Regions from separate parts of the Pseudomonas sp. AC247 genome, predicted to be linked through region 3. Evidence: predicted binding sites of a transcription regulator. Region 3 holds the regulator's gene; each other region holds the start of a gene.

Evidence for each region. The regulator FliA, encoded in region 3, starts transcription of late flagellar genes. The targets are predictions, from matches to a motif close to CTAAAGTTTNNNNNNNNNNNGCCGNTAA.
Region 1: the regulator FliA is predicted to act here: its motif matches at 3,182-3,209, upstream of ACZZ0B_RS23850 (methyl-accepting chemotaxis protein).
Region 2: the regulator FliA is predicted to act here: its motif matches at 3,077-3,104, upstream of ACZZ0B_RS04015 (methyl-accepting chemotaxis protein).

Annotation. Positions count from the first base shown of each region.
Region 1 is NZ_OZ409829.1:5,259,622-5,264,979, forward strand. It holds gene ACZZ0B_RS23825 (methyl-accepting chemotaxis protein) at 1-740, opposite strand, end outside; partial or broken gene ACZZ0B_RS23830 (HAMP domain-containing protein) at 762-1,832, opposite strand; gene ACZZ0B_RS23835 (hypothetical protein) at 2,053-2,397, shown strand; gene ACZZ0B_RS23840 (cell division protein ZapA) at 2,457-2,762, opposite strand; gene ACZZ0B_RS23845 (hypothetical protein) at 2,759-2,989, opposite strand; gene ACZZ0B_RS23850 (methyl-accepting chemotaxis protein) at 3,266-4,891, shown strand; gene ACZZ0B_RS23855 (potassium/proton antiporter) at 5,182-5,358, shown strand, end outside.
Region 2 is NZ_OZ409829.1:838,206-843,563, forward strand. It holds gene ACZZ0B_RS04005 (inorganic phosphate transporter) at 80-1,693, opposite strand; gene ACZZ0B_RS04010 (transporter) at 1,920-2,942, opposite strand; gene ACZZ0B_RS04015 (methyl-accepting chemotaxis protein) at 3,216-4,841, shown strand; gene ACZZ0B_RS04020 (hypothetical protein) at 4,951-5,358, shown strand, end outside.
Region 3 is NZ_OZ409829.1:3,972,507-3,977,864, reverse strand. It holds gene flhA (flagellar biosynthesis protein FlhA) at 1-466, shown strand, start outside; gene flhF (flagellar biosynthesis protein FlhF) at 478-1,818, shown strand; gene fleN (flagellar synthesis regulator FleN) at 1,935-2,765, shown strand; gene fliA (RNA polymerase sigma factor FliA) at 2,762-3,502, shown strand; gene ACZZ0B_RS17940 (chemotaxis response regulator CheY) at 3,669-4,040, shown strand; gene ACZZ0B_RS17935 (protein phosphatase CheZ) at 4,059-4,847, shown strand; gene ACZZ0B_RS17930 (chemotaxis protein CheA) at 4,902-5,358, shown strand, end outside.

The DNA of each region.
Region 1 (5,358 bases), 1.3 Mb from region 3:
GCCAGATCGGAAATCCCCTGCACATTGCGGTTGATCTCTTCAGTCACCGCCGACTGCTCTTCCGTCGCCGTCGCCACCTGATGGTTCATGTCGCTGATGCGCTCGACCTGCCCGGTAATCGCAGTCAATGAAGCCCCGGTACGCTGGCTCGACTCAACCCCGGTGCCCGTCGCGGCCTGGCCGGTGCGCATCGACGACACGGCATTTTCCGCGCCCTGTTTAAGGCTGCCGATCATCTGCTGAATCTCGTCGGTTGACGCCTGCGTACGCCGCGCCAAGGTGCGCACTTCATCGGCGACGACGGCAAAACCCCGGCCCATGTCGCCAGCACGCGCCGCTTCGATCGCCGCGTTGAGCGCCAGCAAATTCGTTTGCTCGGACACCCCGCGAATCACCGCCAGCACCGAGTCGATCGATGCCACTTGATGCGCCAGCTCACCCACCGCGCCTGCCGCCAAGCCAATCTCGTCCGACATGCTTTCAATATGCCGAATCGAACCACCGACCACTTCCCGCGCCTGCATCGCTTCATCTCGCGCAGTTTGCGAGGCGAGCGCCGCGTTGCCAGCGTTCTGCGCGATTTCCTGCACGGTCAGGCCCATTTCATGAACCGCCGTCGCGACCATGTCAGTCATTTCCTGCTGACGACCGGAACGCTCTGCGGTGTTCTCGACGACTTTCGCCACCTGCCCGACAGCGGTGCGCAAACGCTCGCTGGTGGCCAGCACTTCGCCGATCATCCCGCGCTGGCTGTCGAGGAAACTGTTGAAACCCCGGGCGAGGTCGCCCAGTTCGTCAGCGCGACTGGAATCTAACCGGTGGGTCAAATCTCCCCCACCGCTACCGATTGCTACCAGCGCGGCTGTTACCTGACGAATCGGCCGCACCAGACCTTGCGCCAGCCACACCACCAAGGCGAGGCACACCAACGCCACCGCCAGACCGATTCCGCCGCTCATCCACATCGCTTTGCGGGCCTCGGCGTAGATCTGTGATTGCGGCACTTCGGCCACGAGGGTCCAGCCTAAATCACGCAAGGGCAGGCTGAAGGCGAGGAAGTCTTCGCCATCCCTCTGGAAGCTGCTGCTGATCGCCGTTTTTTGGCCCATGACGGCCTGCGCTGCATTGGCGCCGATCTGCTCGGTCAAGGTGCGTTTACCACTGAACTGCGCTTCGGGATGCACCTGAATCAAACCGTCGGAACGCACGAGATAGACCTTGCCGCGCTCACCGAAGCTGAAGTTGTGGATCAGCTCCGAGAGCTCTTTCATGCTCAGCCCAAGCCCCGCCACACCCACCACTTTGCCGGCCTGCTCGACCTTCAAATCGATGAACAGCGCCAACTCTCCAGTGGCCCCGTCGTTGTCGATATTCAAGGTGCGCGGCTGATTGCTGTCGAGGAAAGAATAGAACCAGGCATCGGCCGGTTTGGAGCGACTGAGGGTGCGATCCAGGCCTTTTTCGGTGATGTAATGATTGGAATCGGTGCCGATGATCAAAGCGGTAAACGCTTTGTGTTCGGCGCGGATGCCTTCCAGATACTGCGCAAAGGCTGCTGTTTTGCCGCTGTCTTCACCCGACGCGAGCCAGTCGCGAACCATGGTGTTGCTGGCAATGTCCTTGGCCGCCGTCAGCGGCTGAACAAGGATACGTTCGATGTCGTTGCGCGTCGCTTCGATGCTCGACGGCAGGGCTTGCTCGACCAGATAGCTCTGGGCGAGGCGATTGACTACCAGGGTATAAATGCCAACCACGATCAGGATACTGACCAGTAGGGCGGTGCCCATGCTGAGAATCAGCTGCCATTGAATACTGCGTCGCCACAACTGCATGGAGCACCCCCAGGAGATAAGAGGCGGAAACACTGCAACTGTCGTGCCGACTGTATACAAAGACGCAGAAAATCAATCTCAATCAGCAGCTTGTTTCGCATGCAAACAAGAAAAAACTGTCATATCTAACAGGTTACAAGCATCGAATAGCTGGGTATGTTTTGAGAAGTGCCAATCTGGGCACGCACAACTCGATTGCATTAAGCAGAGAGGGGCCGTCATGCACGACGAACCATTGCAATCCTCACAGCCACTGACCACCCAGGAAACCGACGCCGTTCTAAAATTTGTGAATGTTGGAGACGAGGTCAGGATCGCCGGAGAAAAACACAGTGTCGTCAAAAAAGAATTTCAGGTGAGCGGCAGCCATTATCTCGTCCAAATTACCTTGGACACTGGCGAAACCTCCACCACCACACATTCAATTACCCACGAGGAGCTCAGTAATCTTATACGCGAGGGTGACTACATAAACTCGAACGGAAACATCAGCGTGGCAGACTCAGTGTGGTACCAAAAAGACGGCCACCTATGGGTCAAATACGCCACTTGGGAAAAGGGATGATCATTTGCCTGCTTCGAAGATAGTGACGCCTCCTGACCCAGAGGCGCCCTTTACCTTCATCAGCCTTGCTGGCCGATAGTCTTGGCGATGGTGTCGACCGTGGCGCTGACTTGCTCTTGGTAACGGTCGAGTTCTTCCTGATGCAGCTTCTTCATTTCGATCTGCTGCGAACACAGATTCATCGCTGCCAGCACCAGCAAGCGGTCGCCGATCAGCGTCGGGTATTTGCGCTTGGTGTCGGCCAAAGCGGCCTTGAGCATCAGTGCCGCGTCCAGCAGGGTCTGTTCTTCCCCGGCCGGTGCCTTGATCGAATAGTCCTCCCCGAGAATGGAGATGACTTTTACCCCTGCTGTGTGGTGGTTCATGCGCTGACAGGACCGGCGTTGACGCGATCAACCAGGGCTTGAATACGTGCTGCGGTGGCGCCGTGCTTTTCTTCCTGTTCCATCAGGTTCAGTTGCAGGCTTTCGTTTTCATCCTTGGCCTGAGCCAGTTCCGTGGACAGATTCTGGTTGGTTTGCGCCAGGGTCTGGTTCTGTTGCACCAGGTCGCTGACGAGCTGTTCCAATTGACTGAGGGATGCTTCCAACATTTTGATCTTCCAGGCATTTTCAAAGGGCGCGTACGATAAAGAAAAGTCACCACGGATGCCAGGGTTAAACCGGCGCAAGGCCTTGATTTTCCTGGCGGGCGAGCGTTCCCGCGAGCTTTAAAGACTGTGATTTGCCGATCTTGTTCCTGCACTTCGTCGATCAAGGCTGTCTGCGACAAATACGCACATGGACTAAAGAGTTCATTGGGCTGACCGATAAGTCACCCATACAGCAGTTTCAGCCCGCATGGACGCGGCCCTTCCTGGTATCCGCACATGTCCCTTCGCAATATGAATATCGCCCCTCGGGCGTTCACCGGCTTTGCCCTGATCGGCGGCCTGATGTTGATTCTTGGCGTGTTCGCCCTGAACCAGATGAGCAAAATCCGCGGCGCCGCCGAGGACATCTCGTCGAGCAGCGTACCGAGCATCAAAAACCTCGACGAGTTCACCCAACTGACCCTGCGCCTGCGGGTGTTGTCGTACCGTTTGCTGGTCAACCGCGAACCGGACGTGCAGCAGAAGACCGTTGAGTTGCTGGACATGCGCAACCAGCAGATCCGCGCTGCTCAAACGGCCTACGAGCCACTGATCGGCAGCCCCGAGGAACGTTCGGCCTACGACCAGTACGTGCAATTGCTTGGTCAATATCGCCAGATCGAAGACCGCATGAAGAGCCTGTCGCGCAACAATCAGGTGGACGAGCTGCGCAACCTGCTCAACACCGAGTTGCTCAACAATTCCGAAGCGATGAACACCGTGCTCAACCGCCTGATGCAGATCAACGGCGAGCAGATCAGCGAGACCAATCAGCAAGCAGCCGATCAGTATTCGTCGGCGTTCGATCTGGTGGTGACGTTGCTGGTGATCGCGACCGGCCTGACCTTTCTCTTCGCCTGGTTGCTGACCACCAGTATCACCAAACCAATCTCCAAAGCACTGGACGCTGCGGAAACCATCGCCGAAGGCAACCTGACCCAGCCGATTCACGTCGATGGCAGCGACGAAGCCGGTCGCCTGCTGGCGGCGATGGCCAAGATGCAAGCGAAACTGCGTGACACCCTGCAGCGGATTTCCGGTTCGGCCACGCAACTGGCGTCGGCAGCAGAAGAGCTGAACAGCGTCACCGATGAAAGCGCACGCGGCCTGACGCAGCAGAACAACGAAATCGAGCAAGCGGCCACCGCGGTGAATGAAATGACCAGCGCCGTGGAAGAAGTCGCACGCAACGCCGTGAGCACGTCGGAAGCCTCGAAGAACGCCACAACGTCGGCCGGTGACGGTCGTGATCTGGTTCAGGAAACGGTCAGCGCTATCGAACGCATGAGCGCCGATGTGCAGAGCACGGCCTCGTTGATCGGTGATCTGGCCAATGAATCCCGTGACATCGGCAAGGTGCTCGACGTGATCCGTGGCCTGGCTGACCAGACCAACCTGCTGGCCCTGAACGCGGCGATCGAAGCGGCGCGTGCCGGTGAAGCCGGTCGTGGTTTTGCCGTGGTAGCGGATGAAGTGCGTGCCCTGGCGCACCGCACCCAGCAGTCGACCAGCGAAATCGAACGGATGATCGGCAGCATTCAGAGCGGCACCGAGCACGCCGTGGATTCGATGCGCAACAGCACCGAGCGCGCCGAATCGACGCTGAACATCGCCCGTGGCGCCGGCATGTCGCTGGACACCATCAACACGGCGATCGTCGAGATCAACGAACGCAACCTGGTGATCGCCAGCGCGGCCGAAGAGCAGGCGCAAGTGGCGCGCGAAGTGGATCGCAACCTGGTGAACATTCGTGATTTGTCGGTGCAATCGGCGACCGGCGCGAACCAGACGAGCGCGGCGAGTAACGAGCTGTCGCGGCTGGCGCTGGATCTGAACAACATGGTTGGGCGTTTCAGCCTCTAACTGCTGAAGAAGCTCCTTTGTGGCGAGGGGATTTATCCCCGATCGGCTGCGCAGCAGTCGTAAATCCCTCGCGCGAGGTGTATCTGATACACCTCGCACTCAGCGTTTGGGGCGGCTTCGCCACCCATCGGGGATAAATCCCCTCGCCACAGTCATCACTCGGCAAACGTTCAATGTGATGCCAACGCAAAAAGCTTTTTGACAGCATCACATTTCAACAGGTTAGAATCGCTGGCACGCAGACTGCATGGTCAGTTTGCGCCCGTCTTTATGTCTTTGGAGTAGTGCCTTTGAATGCGACGACCATCAACAGCCTGTTCTTGATCGGCGCGTTGCTGGTAGGTGCAAGCATTCTCGTCAGTTCTCTCTCCTCCCGTCTCGGCATTCCGATTCTGGTCATTATTCTTGCGGTCGGCATGACCGCCGGGGTCGATGGCGGCGGGATCATTTTCGATAACTACCCGACG
Region 2 (5,358 bases), 3.1 Mb from region 3:
TGCCGCAGGCTGCGATCTTTTGATCTTTAAAAACAGGATCAATAGATCGCAGCCTGCGGCAGCGCCTACAGGGGAATCATCAGAAGATTTGGGTGAACAGCCAATAGAGGCTGCCCGACAGCAGAATCGCGGCGGGCAATGTCAGTACCCACGCCATCAGCAGATTGCGGATGGTCCTCATCTGCAAGCCGCCGCCATTGGCGACCATGGTCCCGGCCACACCGGACGACAACACATGCGTCGTCGACACCGGCAAGCCGAACATGTCCGCCGCACCAATGGTCAGCATCGCCACGGTTTCCGCCGAGGCTCCTTGCGCATACGTCAGGTGGGTCTTGCCGATCTTCTCGCCGACCGTCACCACAATCCGCTTCCAGCCAACCATGGTGCCCAACCCCAGCGCGATGGCCACGGCGATCTTCACCCACAGCGGAATAAACCGCGTGGCGTTGTCGATCTGTTGCTTGAACAGTTGCAGCTTGCTGCTGGTGTCGGCGTCAAAATTGCCGACCTTGTTCTTGTCCATCAGGCGAATGCTTTCGCTGGCCAGGTACATGTCATTACGCACGTTGCCCATGGCTTCGGCCGGGACTTTCGCCAGCGAACCGTAGCCCCTGACTTCTTCGCCGATGTGCCCGGTGAGGGCGGCGAGGGCGGGAATCAGTTGCGGCGTGGCGTCCTTGCTGCGCACGTAGTCGGAGAGCACTGCGCGCGGATCGGCCGGCGTCGGCAGCGGTGCACTTTTCACCAGCGCTTGCTGGGTGACTTGCGCCACGGCGGCGAATTGCAGCGATTGTTCTTCCGGCATGGTGCGGTTCAGCGCGTAGGCCATCGGCAGCGTGCCGACCAGAATCAACATGATCAGGCCCATGCCTTTCTGCCCGTCGTTGGAGCCGTGAGCGAAGGACACGCCGGTGCAGGTCAAGATCAACAAACCGCGAATCCACCACGGCGGCGGGGTGTTGCCTTCCGGCGCCTTGTACAGCGAGCGATTTTTCACGAACGCGCGTAACGCCAGCAGCAACAGCGCGGCGCAACCGAAACCCACCAGCGGCGACAGCAGCAACGCGTAACCGATCTTGGTCGCCTGCGCCCAATCGACACCGCTGGTGCCGTCGCGGCCATGCATCAAGGCATTGGCCACACCGACGCCGATGATCGAGCCGATCAGCGTGTGTGAAGACGACGCCGGCAAACCCAGCCACCAGGTGCCGAGGTTCCACAGGATCGCGGCGATCAACAGGGCGAAGATCATCGCGAACCCGGCAGACGATCCGACTTGCAGAATCAGCTCCACCGGCAGCAACGCGATGATGCCGAACGCCACCGCGCCGCTCGACAGCAGCACACCGAGGAAGTTGAAAAAACCCGACCAGACTACGGCGACGTTCGGCGGCAGCGAGTGCGTATAAATCACGGTTGCGACGGCATTGGCGGTGTCGTGGAAACCGTTGACGAACTCAAAGCCCAGTGCAATCAGCAGCGCCACGCCGAGCAGCAGGAACGGCGTCCACGTGGTGACCACCGTGCCGAGTTCGTGCATGTCGTGCATCAGGCTGTAGGCGGTGAACAGCATCCCCATTGCCAGCACGGCGAAAAAAATCACGTAGGTGAACGGCCCGGTCTTCTTGTCGAGTGCCGGCCGGCCGCTGGCGGCGGAGGCCGAGCTGGCGGTCAGGGAGGGAGTAGCCATGGGAGGACAATCCTGAGCGAGGGAAGGAGTGTCGCCCATGATCATTGCAGAATGTTACAGAGAGACTGCGACAGATCAGTGTTTGGATGAATAGCGCAACCGTCGGTCTTCTGCTCGTTCCCACGCTCCGCGTGGGAATGCCGCCCGGGACGCTCCGCGTCCCTGTGACGCAGAGCGTCACTTGATGCATTCCCACGCAGAGCGTGGGAACGAGCGTGTGGAGACGTCAGTAGTCGCCTCTTTTACGGAAGGCCCAACGCCCGGCAATCACGGTAAACGTCGCCACCAGCGCGACCAGTATCCAGAACCCTTCCGGATCCTGCGACAACGGCACGCCGCCGACATTCATGCCGAAAAAACCGGCAATGATGTTGATCGGCAACGCTAGGACTGTCACCACCGTCAAAGTAAACAGCGTGCGGTTGCTTTGTTCGTTGAGGTTGGCGGCGATCTCTTCCTGGAGCAATTTGATCCGCTCACCCAACGCCGTGAGGTCGTTGATGATCAGCGCAAACTCCTCGGTGGACTTGCGCAACTCCTTGACGTCCTCCTTCTGCAACCACGGCGGCGGGCGATTGAGCAGACGCAGCAACGAGCCCGGCTCCAGCGCCAGCAACCGTTGCAAGCGTACCAACACCCGGCGGTTGGCACCGAGTTCGGCGCGGTTGGTCGACAGCCGTGAGGAGAGCAATTCGTCCTCGACCTGGTCAACGCTCAGGCTGGTCTTGCGCACGATCTGCGTGAGCACTTCACCCTGATCACGGAGCAGATGCACCAGCAGTTCCGACGGTGAACGAAAGCGCTCCCCGGCCTTCACCGACGAGCGCAATTTGTCCACCGAATGCAGCGGTTGCAAGCGCGCACTGACGATCAGTTTGCTGCGCACACAGACCCACAGCGTCGACACGTCGGAGGAGACCATGCTGCTGAGGTTGAACACCACATCGTTGACCACCGCCAGCAACGCCGAGTCGACGTGTTCGATGCGCGTCGAACGCGAACCTTCGTGCAGTGCTTCGAAAAATTCTTCGGGCAATTGCAGATGACTTTTCATCCAGCGTTCACAGGCGGCGTGAGCCAGGTTCAGATGCAGCCAGAGAAATTCGCCACTGTCATTGTCGTCCTGCAAACAGCGCAACGCCGTCGCCGAATCGACTTCGCGGCCACGTTCGCCGGGCAGGAAACGAAAGCCGTAGAGCAGGCCAAACAGATCAGGATCGCGATGGCTGATATCGAGGCTGTGGTTCATGAAGGCTCGCTGCGAAGAGGGCGGCTGGCGCGGGAATTTCAGGTTCACCTGAGCGGCATCATCGCAATGTCACATGACGTTTGTGTGACAGCAAAATGACGTCAAATCAACGCATTACCAGCGGTCGGGAAAATCTCAAGAAGCGCTCTGGCGCGCCGATCACGGGTGAGTTAGCTTGCGCGCCATTGGCCTCGAGCCAAGGTTCGCCGACAGGGAAGTCCGGCCACTTTTCACGCCCGTTTTGGGCGTGCCTCATCCCTGTCATGAGTACCTGTGATGCTGCAAAAATCCCTGAGAGCGCAAATTCTCGCCCTGCTGAGCGGCAGCCTGCTGGCGATGTTGTTGATCGCGCTGGCCTGCTTCCATTTCCTGTCCAACGGCGTGCAAAGCTACAGCCAGTTGATCGCCGGCCCGTTGCACACCTCGCAACTGATCGACGAAGCCAACCTGCAATTCAAAGTGCAGGTGCAGGAATGGAAAAACGTTCTGCTGCGCGGCAAACAACCGGCGGACCTGGCCAAGTACTGGAGCCAGTTCGAAGACCGTCAGCGCGATGTACAGAGTATTCTCGGTGAACTGGCCGGTCAGAAAGGCATCGAGCCAAGCCTGAAGTCGCGCATCGAACGTTTGCGTGAAGAACATCGTCAGTTGGGCAGCGCTTACCAGAAGGGCCGCGATGCCTATGTGGCTGCCGGTGGCGATCCGAGCGCAGGCGATAACGCCGTCAAAGGTGTCGACCGTGCTACCAGCGACCAGATGAGCGAACTGGTCGCCGAGTTGCGCAAGCAGGGTACCGAGCAATCGGCGCTGATCAGTGCCGAGGCCGACCGCACGGTGTTGTTCGGTTTGCTGGTGATGCTCGCTTCGGGTGTGGTGATCGGCCTGCTGAGCCTGTGGCTGGTCAACCGCAATCTGGTCGAGCCAATTCGCAAGCTCATCGACTACGTCACTCAGTTGAGTCGCGGCAAACTCGCTGAACGCGTGGTCAGCGACCGTCAGGATGAGTTGGGCAACCTCGCCGCTGCGGCCAACACATTGCGTGATTTCCTCGCTGAAACCTTCACCCGTCTGCAGCGCAGCGCCAGCGATCTGGACAGCGCCAGCGGCGAGTTGAATGCGATTGCCACGACCATGGCCGGTGGCACCAACGAGCAGTTCAACCGCACCGATCAAGTGGCCACGGCGATGAACGAAATGTCCGCCACCGCGCAGGAAGTGGCACGTCATGCCGCCGATGCCGCGCGTGCCGCCGACGATGCCGACCAGTCTGCCCAGCAGGGTGAAAAGGTCATGCAGAGCACCATCCATTCGATCACGCAGATGCGCGGCGAAATCGCCAACACCGCCACCGTCATCCGGCGTCTGGAAGCTGACAGCGGTCGCATTGGCAAAGTGCTGGAAGTGATTCGCGGCATTGCCGAGCAGACCAACTTGCTGGCACTCAACGCTGCGATCGAAGCGGCGCGCGCCGGTGAAGCCGGGCGTGGTTTTGCGGTGGTCGCCGATGAGGTGCGCAACCTCGCCCAACGCACCGCTGAGTCGATCATCGAGATCAACCAGATCATCCAGAACGTGCAGACCGGTGCGGTCGACGCGGCGCAAGCGATTGAAAGCGGTCAGTCGCGCAGTGATGAAAGCGTCGAGCAAGTGACCCAGGCGGGCGCAATGCTGGAGCGCATCACCCATGCAGTAGAGGCGATTCGCGACATGAACCGTCAGATCGCGACTGCTGCCGAAGAGCAGACCTCGGTGGCCGAGGATATCTCGCGCAACCTCACCGAGATCACCTCGATCGCCAGCACCAACCTCGACAACGTGCAGCGCACCGAAAGCGCCAGCCAGAACCTGCACGGGTTGTCGGGGCAACTGAACGAAGTCACTGCACGCCTGAGCGCGTGACCCTTTGACTGTGTACCGGTTTGGATACCGAGTCGCTACACAGTCGATCTCAACTTGCGGCGGCCATGGTCGATGACCGGTTATCTATCACCGGCATTGGAGCACTCCCATGGTCAGCATCACTTCTGTTTCGATCAACCAGACCCTCAACACCTCGACCAGCAAAACCGCGATCAGCGGCGTCAGCGAAGACGCGGCAACCGCCGCCTCTTCGAGCACTGGGGCTGCCACCGACGCACCGAAAGCGGCCGGTGGCGCGGCGCCTGCGGGTGGCAGCAGTTCCAGCAGCAGCGAAGAATCGGATTCGGTGAAAGAACTGCGCAAGCAGATCGCCGAACTGCAAAAGCAATTGCAGGAACAACAGCAAGCGCTGCAAGCGGCGCAGGCCAAGCAGGAAAGCTCGGAGGCCAAAGCCGCCGACGTCGCCGCCGCTCAGGCGCAGATAGCCAGCACTTCGGCTTCGCTGCAAACCGCCACATCGGCCTTGCTGCAGGCGCTGCAGGATTCGGACAGCAGC
Region 3 (5,358 bases):
CGAGCACGTGCCGGTGCGCGACATTCGCAGCATCGCCGAAGCCATCGCCAACAACGCTGCCAAGAGTCAAGATACCGCCGCGTTGGTCGCTGCTGTGCGGGTCGGCGTATCGCGCGCCATCGTCCAAAGCATTGTAGGCACTGAGTCCGAGCTGCCTGTGATCACCTTGGAACCAAGGTTGGAACAAATATTGCTCAATAGTCTGCAGAAGGCAGGACAAGGCTCGGAAGAGGGCGTTCTGCTGGAGCCAAGCATGGCCGAGAAGCTGCAGCGTTCGCTCATCGAAGCGGCGCAGCGTCAGGAAATGCAAGGTCAGCCGGTGATCCTGTTGGTAGCAGGCCCGGTGCGCGCGATGCTCTCGCGCTTTGGCCGCCTCGCAGTCCCTGGACTGCACGTGCTGGCCTACCAGGAAATACCGGACAACAAGCAAGTGACCATCGTTGCGACAGTAGGGCCCAACGGCTGAGGTAGTGGTTTATGCAAGTTAAGCGTTTCTTTGCCGCCGATATGCGTCAGGCCATGAAGCTGGTTCGTGATGAGCTGGGCGCTGATGCCGCCATCATTGGCAATCGTCGCATTGCCGGCGGTGTCGAGCTGACGGCGGCACTGGATTACAAATTGTCGGCGCTGGCACCACGGGTTCCGAACATGGAACTCGAAGACGAGCTGCGCAAGACCCAGTCGCGCATCGTCACCGCCCAGGCCGAGTTGAGCCTGCGTGGCGAAGCCGACGGCAACAGCAATCGGCAGATCTTCGCCGGTCTGCCGTTGACCGCTGGGCTGCCGCTGACCGCCGCTGAGCCGCTGAGCGAGCCGACTTACGCCGCTCCGGCGCGTCCAGCCCCGGCGCCTGCGCAGTCCTCCGGCGGCGTCGATCCACGCGCACTGGATTCGATGCGTTTTGAATTGAACAGCCTGCGCGAGCTGATGGAAGTTCAGCTCGGCACCCTGGCCTGGAATCAGTTGCAGGGCAGCCGTCCGGCGCAAGCCAACCTGTATCGTCGTCTGCAACGCATCGGTCTGTCCGGGCCGTTGTCGCGCGATCTGCTGGCGATGATCACCGATATTGAAGAGCCGCGTCAGGCCTGGCGCATGTTGCTCGCGCACCTGGCGCGGATGATTGCCGTACCGGAAGTCGAGCCGCTGGAAGAGGGCGGGGTGATCGCCATGGTCGGCCCTGCCGGCATGGGCAAGACCACCACGCTGGCCAAGCTCGCCGCGCGTTACGTGCTCAAGTACGGCGCGCAGAATGTCGCGCTGGTGAGCATGGACAGTTTCCGCATCGGTGCCCAGGAACAACTGAAGACCCTGGGGCGCATTCTCAATGTGCCGGTGACTCACGTCGATCCGGGCCAATCGCTGGTGCAAGCGCTGGATCCACTGCTGCGCAAACGCGTGGTGCTGATCGATACTGCCGGCCTGCAAGCCAGCGATCCGGCCCTGCGCATGCAGCTCGAAAGTCTGGCCGGTCGAGGCATTCGTTCAAAAAATTATCTGGTCTTGGCAACCACCAGCCAGAAACAGGTTCTAACCGCCGCTTATCACAGTTACAAGCGTTGCGGGCTTGCCGGGTGCATCCTGACTAAACTGGATGAAACGGCCAGCCTTGGCGAAGTGTTGAGCCTGGCGATCAGTCATGAATTGCCGGTCGCGTACCTGACCGATGGCCCACGGATTCCGGATGATCTGCATCTGCCGCGCCGTCATCAACTGGTCAGCCGCGCCGTCAGCGTGCAAATGCAGGAAGAACCCAGCGAAGAAGCCATGGCCGACATGTTCGCTGATATCTATCACAGCCCCACCAAGCAGGTAGGCTGAGGTATTCATGAACAGTTTTTGTACCTACATCGATGGTCTGCCATGCATTGTTCCGGTTGTGAACGCGCAGCCAGTAATGTGGCCTCCGTCTATGCAAGACAAGGTAAAGAAATAACATGGGCAGCATGCATCCCGTACAGGTGATCGCGGTGACCGGCGGCAAAGGTGGCGTCGGCAAGACTAACGTGTCAGTGAACTTGTCCCTGGCGCTGGCAGAGCTTGGCCGTCGGGTCATGTTGCTGGACGCCGACCTGGGTCTGGCGAACGTCGACGTTCTGCTGGGGCTCACGCCCAAACGCACGCTGGCTGACGTTATCGAAGGCCGCTGTGAGCTGCGCGACGTTCTGTTGCAAGGCCCCGGCGGGATTCGCATCGTGCCGGCCGCGTCCGGCACCCAGAGCATGGTCCACCTGAGCCCGGCACAACACGCTGGCCTGATTCAGGCGTTCAGCGACATCGGCGACAATCTCGACGTACTGGTGATCGACACCGCTGCGGGTATTGGTGACTCGGTAGTCAGTTTTGTTCGCGCAGCCCAGGAAGTGTTGCTGGTGGTGTGCGACGAGCCGACCTCGATCACCGACGCCTACGCGCTGATCAAACTGCTCAACCGCGATTACGGCATGAACCGCTTCCGCGTATTGGCCAACATGGCGCAGAGCCCGCAAGAAGGCCGCAACCTGTTCGCCAAGTTGACCAAGGTCACGGATCGCTTCCTTGACGTCGCTCTACAATACGTCGGCGCCGTGCCTTACGACGAAAGCGTGCGTAAGGCCGTGCAGAAACAGCGTGCCGTCTATGAAGCCTTCCCGCGTTCCAAGTGCGCGCTGGCGTTCAAGGCGATCGCGCAGAAGGTCGATACCTGGCCGCTGCCCGCCAACCCGCGTGGCCACCTTGAATTTTTCGTCGAGCGCCTCGTGCAGCAAACGGCAGGGCCAGTGCTATGACCGCCAGCGGTATGAATTACTACAAGAAGTCGGCACGTGATGCGCAGTACGAGTTGATCGAGCGTTACGCGCCACTGGTAAAGCGCATTGCCTATCACTTGCTGGCACGGTTGCCGGCGAGTGTGCAGGTCGAAGACCTGATCCAGGCCGGGATGATCGGCCTGCTTGAAGTCTCGACCAAATATGACGCCAGCAAAGGCGCCAGTTTCGAAACGTACGCGGGCATCCGAATCCGCGGCGCAATGCTCGACGAAGTGCGCAAGGGGGACTGGGCGCCACGCTCGGTTCACCGCAATACCCGTATGGTCAGCGACGCAATTCGCTCAATTGAAGCTAAAACCGGCCGTGACGCTAAAGATCACGAGGTTGCAGCCGAACTCCAATTGAGTCTCGACGATTACTACGGGATTTTGAATGACACCTTGGGCAGCCGCCTCTTCAGTTTCGACGACCTGCTGCAGGACGGCGAACACGAAGGGCTGCACGAGGATGGCGCGAGTGCTCATCTTGAGCCGTCACGCGATCTGGAAGATGAACGCTTCCAGGCGGCGCTGGCGGACGCGATTGCCAATTTGCCGGAGCGTGAGCGACTGGTGTTGGCGCTGTACTACGACGAAGAGCTGAACCTCAAGGAGATCGGTGAAGTCCTTGGCGTCAGTGAATCGCGGGTCAGCCAGTTACACAGCCAGTGCGCGGCCCGCTTGCGGGGGCGTTTGGGGGAGTGGCGAGCGCGCTGAAGGCAGTGTGGGGACACTGCGAACGAGGCTGGTGCGGTGATGAACGGCACCGGTCTTGCTCTGTTGTGCTCCAGACAGTCTTCGAGTGCTGCGCCGATTGATTGAAGTGGCGCGTCCAGGTGCTGGGCGCGTTTAAGACTGCTTGGAGGTCGAATTGAACAAAGACATGAAAATCCTCATCGTTGATGACTTCTCAACGATGCGGCGGATCATCAAGAACCTGCTGCGCGATCTTGGGTTCACCAATACCGTCGAGGCCGACGATGGCACTACCGCCATTCCGGTGCTCAACAGCGGAAGCATCGACTTTCTGGTAACAGACTGGAACATGCCGGGCATGACCGGTATCGACCTGCTGCGCCACGTGCGTGCCGATGAAAAACTCAAGCATCTGCCCGTTCTCATGGTGACCGCTGAAGCCAAGCGCGAGCAGATCATTGAAGCCGCTCAGGCCGGTGTAAACGGCTACGTAGTCAAACCTTTCACGGCTCAGGCGTTGAAAGACAAAATCGAGAAGATTTTCGAACGCATCGGCTGATGAACGCGCGGGGGAGCTATGGAGCATAACGAATCTTCACAGGGCGATTTCGAGTCGACCCTGAAAAAACACGCGGTCGAACTGGTCGAGAGCCTTGAAAAAGGCAGGTTCGGCGACGCTGTGCAACTGATCCATGAGCTCAATCAGACCCGTGACCGTGGCCTGTATCAGGAAGTCGGCAAGCTCACACGTGAACTGCACAGTGCGATCGTCAACTTCCAGATCGATCCGAACATGCCGCAGGCCGAGGAAGTGTCGCAAATCACCGACGCCACCGAACGCCTGGGCTATGTGGTCAAGCTGACAGAGGCCGCGGCCAACCGCACCATGGATCTGGTGGAAAGCGCCACGCCGGTGGTCAACAGTCTGGCCGATGAAGCCCAGGCCTTGAGCACCGATTGGGGTCGCTTCATGCGTCGCGAAGTCGGGGCTGAAGAGTTCCGCGAGCTGGCGCGCCGGGTCGACGGTTTTCTGTCGCGCAGCAGCACGGACAACCGTGCGGTGTCGAGCAATCTCAACGACATCCTGCTGGCCCAGGATTACCAGGACCTGACCGGTCAGGTGATCAAGCGTGTGACCCAACTGGTCACCGAAGTCGAAAGCAATTTGCTCAAACTCGTGCTCATGGCCAGTCAGGTCGACCGCTTTGCGGGCATCGAACATGACCGCGCCGCGATGCTTGCAGAAAAAGATCCACAAAAACATCTCTCGCAGGGTGAAGGTCCGCAGATTCATGCCGATAAACGAGAAGACGTTGTGTCCGGTCAGGACGATGTGGACGATTTGTTATCCAGCCTCGGGTTCTAGAGTTTTGGAATTTTAGGTTTTTTGGGTTTTTAGACCTGTAGGAGCACCCCATTAATGAGCTTCGGCGCCGATGAAGAGATCCTTCAGGATTTCCTGGTTGAGGCCGGCGAGATTCTTGAGCAACTGTCCGAACAACTGGTCGAGCTGGAAAGCCGTCCGGATGACGCAGATCTGCTCAACGCAATTTTTCGCGGTTTCCACACTGTAAAAGGGGGCGCCGGCTTCCTTCAGCTCAATGAGCTGGTGGAGTGCTGTCACATCGCCGAAAACGTGTTCGACATCCTGCGCAAGGGTGAACGTCGCGTTGATGCAGAACTGATGGACGTTGTCCTCGAAGCACTGGACGCGGTGAACAGCATGTTCACTGAGGTTCGTGAGCGTGCTCCGATCACCGCTGCCACCCCGGAACTGCTGGCTGCGCTGGCACGTCTGGCAGAACCGCAATCGGCGGACGAAGCTCCGGCTTCGCCAGTGGCCGAGATGATCGAAGATCTGGTCGGCGAAGGCGAAT